Linked DNA regions of Alloacidobacterium dinghuense. The protein of the gene in region 2 interacts with the protein of the main gene of each other region in a pairwise test. Links are inferred from orthologs where the notes say so. Each region holds a gene or a part of one and is shown on either strand. Other genes may lie near its edges.

Evidence for each region. The genes of interacting proteins can lie anywhere in the genome.
Region 1: the proteins of H7849_RS00960 (region 2) and H7849_RS04860 interact in binary tests that used the Escherichia coli proteins (3 or more experiments, as listed by UniProt). The link is inferred for Alloacidobacterium dinghuense from one-to-one orthologs.

Annotation. Positions count from the first base shown.
Region 1 is NZ_CP060394.1:1,205,231-1,208,820, forward strand. Bases 185-3,339 are described here. They hold H7849_RS04860 (PBP1A family penicillin-binding protein), read right to left. Parts: upstream 2,972-3,339; coding sequence 398-2,971; downstream 185-397. In the rest of the region: H7849_RS04865 (serine hydrolase domain-containing protein), read left to right, coding at 3,344-3,590. UniProt on the Escherichia coli protein: Cell wall formation. Synthesis of cross-linked peptidoglycan from the lipid intermediates.
Region 2 is NZ_CP060394.1:243,042-246,322, reverse strand. What follows is about bases 1-3,052. They hold H7849_RS00960 (penicillin-binding protein), read right to left. Parts: upstream 2,680-3,052; coding sequence 322-2,679; downstream 1-321. Other genes in these bases: ftsL (cell division protein FtsL), read right to left, coding at 2,719-3,052; H7849_RS00965 (UDP-N-acetylmuramoyl-L-alanyl-D-glutamate--2,6-diaminopimelate ligase), read right to left, coding at 1-301. Outside these bases: more of ftsL, read right to left, coding at 3,053-3,231. UniProt on the Escherichia coli protein: Essential cell division protein that catalyzes cross-linking of the peptidoglycan cell wall at the division septum. Required for localization of FtsN.

The sequences.
Region 1 (3,590 bases), 960 kb from region 2 along the record:
TATTGAAAATAAGCCATTTTCTCTGAGATTGCTCTACTTATTTCATTCCATTTAGCTTATGAGCATCTATTTGATTTTGAAAGGTTTACACCCAATAGAAAAACCCGCCTACTTTGAGGCGGGTTTTCAGAGCTTCTATATCCATTATAGCTGACTGGAAAGGAAAGTCGGCCAAATTGGGCGAGGTTTTTTCGCTTTGGAATGAAGCGGTTACAGGCTCGAAGGGGTTTTTCGCTCTTGACAGATTTCGTTAAGAAGCCTGGCAGGTCGTCACACCGGAATCGGTGTGCGGATCGCATTGGGGGCGACGCGCGGCCAAGTGTCGCGAATTGGCTTGATGTGACAAGATTCGCCACTGAAGGAACGCATACGGGAAATCCAGGCATACGCTCATCGGCTATTGGGGATTGGGCTGGGGCTGTGGTTGTTGCTGCTGGTCATCCTTTTTGCCGCTGCCAAACAGGCGGGCGAAAAATCCGCGCTTCTTCTTGGGCTGCTGCGTTTGTGTTTGCTGATTGTCCGCTACGGCTCCTTGTGCAGGATTCGACGGAGGATTCATTGGTCTCACCGGTTGCGGGACAGGCTGTTGCGCCTGAGCTGGCGGTGGAGGCCCGACGGGTTTTTCGCCAAGCCCGAAGATCTTTTGGAAAAGATTTCGCTGGTCACCGTTCGAGTGGTCGCAGGTGTCGGTGGGTTGTGTTCCATCCAGAAAAGCGGCGGCATAAGAATTGCCTGGGCAAGCTGCGTCGGCAATAAGGTTGGTGCCTTTGTCCAGTTGCACCTCAGTCACGCCTTCCGGAGCCACAAAATCCTTTGTGTCCGAATATTCCGGCAGCGCAACAGCACGCTTCATGAATTCAGCCCAGATCGGGGCTGCTGCTTTTGCTCCGTCAAGCTTGATGTCGCTGTAGTCGTCATTACCCACCCAAACGATGCACAGCAGATTCGAGGTGTATCCGGCAAACCAGGCATCGTTCGACGTTCCGGTCTTGCCAGCCGCTGGAGCAGAGAATCCCATGGCGCGGACACCGGCAGCTGTACCGTGGTTAATGACATTTTCCATCAGGCTGGTTGTCAGATATGCAACGCGCGGATCCAGAATCGGCTTGCTGGTTGGTGCATAGTCGCTGATCACATCACCGTTCGCATTGCGTATCGAGGCAAGCATCCAAGGATCGATCTTTACCCCGGCATTGGCGAAGACAGTGTATGCGCCTACCATTTCAAGTGGAGTGGCGTCATATGCCCCGATGGCTACGGAAGGCGTTCCTCGCGCGGATTTGATGCCGGCGTCACGCGCCAAAGAAGCCACATTGTTGAATCCCACCATCTGCGCAAGAGCAATCGTCGCAACATTCTGTGATTGCTGTAATGCAAACCGGGCCGTAATCTCACCGTATTCTTCGTTGTGATAATTGTGCGGAGTATATTCCTGGTCGCCGATCGTGTATGTTGTCGGTTCATCGTTCAGCATAGTGACAGGAGTGAAGACCCCGCTCACACCGTCGCTATTCGTGAGCTGCGCTCCCGACAGGCTGGTGTTAAACGCCGCCGCGTAGACGAACGGCTTGAAGATCGATCCTGTGGGGCGATGCGCTACCGCATGATTCAACTGGCTCATTCCATAGTTGCGCCCGCCCACAAGTGCCAGTACTTGCCCCGTATGAGGATTGAGCGCGATCAGAGCTACCTGCGGGTACACAATGTTGCTGTCGACAGTTGCCGGAGCATTCTTGGATGCGCGGTGCGTGTGCATCTTCGTCACCAGGTCATCCACGCGCTTCATACCCTCATTGATGGCTTCGCTAGCGGTAGCCTGCAGCTGAGGATCGAGAGATGTATAAATCCGCAGGCCTTGCTGGTTGTATTCCGCATCACCGAGCTTTTGCACGATCTGGTCACGCACCAGGTCAACAAAGTAAGGAGCCTCATTCGCATCTACGCTCTGCGTCGCCAGTTTCAGCGGACTAGCTTTAGCCTCCTCTGCCTGCTCCTTGGTAACACTTCCCGTTTCGACCATCGCATCCAGCACAACGTTGCGGCGTTCAAGCGCTCGCGTCGGGTGCCGGTAAGGATTAAGGCGGCTCGGGCTCTGAATCAACCCAGCCAGCAAAGCACATTCCTGCAGGTTCAACTGACGCACATCCTTACCGAAATATGCCTGCGCAGCTTCGCCAAATCCATTGATGGCAAAGCTGCCCTGCTGCCCCAGAGGAATCTGGTTGGCGTACATCTGAAAAATCTGTTGCTTCGTGAAGCGGTGTTCAAGCTGGAACGTAATAACAATCTCGATCAGTTTGCGTCTGAAGCGCTTTTCAGGTGACAGGAAGAAGCCGCGCGCGAGTTGCATCGTGAGGGTCGATCCGCCCTGACGATACCGGTGCGAGAGCAGGTCACTGCGCATGGCGCCCAGCAGGCGGACATAATCGACGCCTCCATGCTCAAAGAACCTGCGATCTTCAATCGAGGTCACAGCCAGAATCAGATCGTGCGGCAACTCATCGTAAGTCACCAGCCGCCGTTTCGTACGGGTCTGGTCGGAAAGTCCGGTGACGAGTAAGGGCTCGAGCTCATAGGCGGCAAGCTGTTCCCCATTGGCGTCCGTGATCTGATTTACGGTGCTGCCTTCAAAGCTGATCGTCGCGCTGTCTGGTGCATGATAGGACTGCGCACCAGGATGAACGGTGATACTCCGTGCATTGAGCGAATACGTTCCCATGGGCGACACGGGACTGGCGCCATCTTCTGTATAGCCGGCTGAGCGCAGTTCCTGCGCCACAAAACTGGCAGTCAGCTTTTGCCCCGGCCGAACCTCATGGGGTGCGGCGTAAATCTTCGCCGTATTCGTGAACAGCGGTCTTTCCAGCCGTTCGTCAACAATATGTTTGTACTTGTTGTAGTAGAAGCTAAAAACAAGAAGAAAGAAGAGAGCGACAATGCCTACCGCTACGCCTGCTATTTTGAGCACCATGCGATTAAGTGGCTTGCCAGAGAAAGATCGGGGGGCGAGTTTTACTTTCAGGGCCAATGCGGACTACCACCTTCAATTCTAACGGTTCCAGGCCGTTTCACGCCTCGGTCCCACGGCTGCAGCGAACCCCACAGGTGCAACCTGCTGGTCTGGAATGTCGAGAGAGCCATCTGTAAGACGCGGAATCGAAGAAAGAAGTAGTCTCGATTCCTCCGCTTGAGGCCGGAAAGGTTGTATTACCTAATCAGGTTCCTCTCCGGCCGCAGTTGTTTTTGCGCTAGCGTTTGCCTTCCATCAAGTAACCAAATCCGGCGGACAGCACATTTTCCAGTGCTGCTAGAATGGTCCGCACCTTTGCGCTGCGGAGCCAGCATGACACTATTTCGCACCGTAGTTTTCTGGTTGAGTTTCCCTATAGCTGTCTCGGCATTAGCGCAACCATCTCAGGCGCCAGTTGGTCCTGCCCCCGTTCTACAGCCAACGCATGCAGACCAGCAGACATTACCGACTGTTCCTGCTGGCGGCCATGCCCTCGATGCCTCCGATCTGCAGGCGTTTTTTGATGGAATACTCCCCATGCAACTGGAGCGCAGCGATATTGCCGGGGCAGCCGTTCTGG
Region 2 (3,281 bases):
AGAAATTGGCGGCCAGGGGAGCAAGCGCGCTTCTGCCATGTGCAACTTCAGCAATGGCGATGTGCGCGTGTTTAACAGCGGCATCCTGAAACGCCATCGCCGAATCGGTCACAACCGCGCTTGCTCCACGCTCAATAGCCGTGGAGATGTAGCGATTCCCATCCGTCGTGCCGCCCTGCATGGCAACAAACAATGAACCCGGCCCCACTCTGCGAGAGTCGTATTCGATGCTGGTGACGTCCACCGATGGGCCGCTGCGACGCACCTGTCCAACTCCCTGCAAAACCTCTTCTATGTGCATAGGAATAAGTTAATTCTAGATCAGCGGGTAAAGCGCACGACAATCTCCGTGCCCGTCGGCACCATCGTTCCTGCGGCGGGAGCCTGCTCGCGTGCAATGCCGGTGCCCAGCACCTGCACGCCCAGTCCAATCGAACCAGCCTGCTCAACCACATTGCGCACAGGCTCTCCGACAAGCGATGGCACAGCAACCCGCCTGCCCGCATTTACGATTACGGAGCCATTCACAATCGGAGCCAGGGGAGCGCTCGCAGGCATCGGTGGCGCAGGTGCTGGCGTTTCTAATGGTTTTGGACTCACGGTCTCGGCGAATGCCGTCGTCGGCGATGCCGAATGCTGGACTGGCTCGGCTGCACTGGCAGCAACCTGCGTCGGCGCAGCTTCTTTGGCCACTGGAGCAACCTGCCCAGGCGTCTGTTGCGGCGCCCGCAACGGATCATCTGCCGGAAGATCATTCACTGTCGCAAAGAGTGAATTCAAGTCCGCGTCACCCTGCTCGGGATGGTCATCCTCCACAACCGGGACCTGATTCTTTGCAAGTTCAGCCTGAGACTTCATCTCCTGGTCGTGGGGCACACCCAGATATTCAAGAATCTGCTGCGCCAGGCCTTGAAAAACGGGCGCGCTGGCCTGCGCCCCAAAATGCATGCTGTGATCCGGCGAATCCATCACGATTGCCATCGTGATAGCAGGATTGTTCACTGGAGCAAATCCCACAAACGACGCCACAAACTTCGTCTTGGAATAAGTATGGGTGTGCGGATCAATCTTCTGCGCCGTTCCCGTCTTGCCTGCCGCGCTGTATCCGTTCAGATGGACCGCCTCGTGCGCGGTGCCGATGAGCACCACGTCTTCCATCATCTTCCGCATCTGCGCCGCCGTCATTTCTGAGACCACACGATGCGCGCCTTCCGGTAATGGGTCGGGCAAGCTACTTTCAGGATGAAAGGCGGCCGGCTTCAGCTTGGGATCATCCTTCATCAGGTCTGTGCTCTTCAGCAGAATGTGAGGAGGAACGTAGGTGCCGCCGTTAGCAATGGTTGAAACCATCGTTACGATCTGAACAGGCGTCACAGCAATTTCCTGCCCCATGGGAATCGCGCCCATCGATGCCGGCCCCCAGCGCTTCAACGGCTCCAGCAATCCTCGCGTCTCAGCAGGAAGTTCAATGCCGGTGCGCTCGCCAAAGCCAAACGCGCGGATGTACTTGTAAAGGCGGTCTTGCCCTACGCGTTGGCCCACACGGATAGCACAAACATTGCTCGAAACCGCAAGGGCCTTCCACGCCGGGACCAATCCAAAATGATCTCCGGGAGCATCGTGCACCGTATGACCGGCGACGTTCATCTGCCCGCCACCGCAATCCACGATGGTGTCCGGAGTGATGGCTTTTTCTTCGAGCGCCGCCGCATAGGTCACTGGCTTGAACGTTGACCCCGGCTCATAGACATTACTCACCGCGAGATCCCGCAACAGATCTGTCGTCGCGTGGCGAAAATCATTCGGGTTGAACGTGGGCCGGATGGCCAGCGCCAGAATCTGCCCAGTGTGCGGGTCCTGGACCACAATCGTGCCATTTTCTGCGTGTGTCCGCTCCATGTTGCGGTCCAGTGCCTGCTCGGCCATGAACTGAATATTGGCATCAAGCGTGAGGACGAGGTTTTCACCCGGAAGCGGTTCGCTCTCTTCACTGCCGAGCACGTGCCTGCGCGCATCGAGAGCCGTCAGCATTCGACCCGGCGTGCCGTGCAGGTCTTCATCGAAGTTCTGCTCCAGACCGCCAAGGCCATTGTCGTCGAGCCCGACGTAGCCCAAAACTTCTGAGGCCATCTGGTTGTCGGGATAGAAGCGCTTGAATTCCTTCTGAACATAGACGCCCTTGAGGTTAAGCGCCTTGACCTTGTTGATAATCTCTGGATCCTGCTTGCGGGCTACCCAGGCGAAATTTCGTGAAGCGTTAAAGCGCGCCAGAATCTGCTGCGCCGCAGTGAACGAATCCGTTGCATCAACATGGACGATCTTCGCCAGCGCCGCCGCAGTGGCAGGTCGCGCGTCGCCAATCTCCGAGGGCACGGCATAAATCGAGTCGGCGAGCACGGTCATCGCCAGCTCATGCAAATTGCGGTCGTAGAGCATTCCCCGTCGGGGAGCTACTTCAAAAGTGCGCTGCTGCTGCTTTGCCGCACGCTCCACAAATTCGTGATGGCGAAAAACCTGAAGCCACACGAGCCGGAAGCCGATCAATCCCGCCCATACAGCAAAAAGGGCGACGACATAGATCACGCGCAGACGACGCATCGGGGTTGCTACGCCCGTCTGCGCCGTCTGTGTGTTTTGAGATGCCGGGCTTGTCTCGGAATGGAATGAGAACCGGTTCACCGCGCACTACCTTCCGGCAGAAAGTTTGAAACTAATTGCCTAGCGAAGGGGGATCGCAGGCGTCATCTTGGCCATCACCGGCCCGTTGCCATCGACACTCGCATCCGGACGAACGACCTGACCAGGTTGCGGAACATTCAGGCCAAGCTGTCGCGCCATGCGGTCAATGCGGGCCGGATCGGCAAGCTGCGCTTCTGTCAGGCGAAGCTGGCGGTTTTGTTCCTCAAGCTGCACCACCTGCTGCTTCTCCGATTCCACGCGATAACCATACTCGATCGAAGAAAAATGCTGCCAGCCATAGACCATCACCAGCGCAAACAAGACAGCCATCGCGCAGGCAAAGGTGCGCATCTCGCGCACGCGCTGCGGATCGGCAGCCTTGACCAATCGCGAATTGTCGAAGCGCTTCACAAAGAAAACTTCCGGCGTCGGCCCCCGGCGTGCGCGCTGCTGCTGCGCAAACAGGGACAGGTTTCGCTCGGCCGCGATTGCTTCCATGCTTTGGCGGGGGGCCGTTATGATTCCGTTGGTTGCGATTACCTGTGTCGCCATTTTCTTTTCTCCAGACTGCTGCTTCGCTCTCCCTAACTCTTCACTGCCTC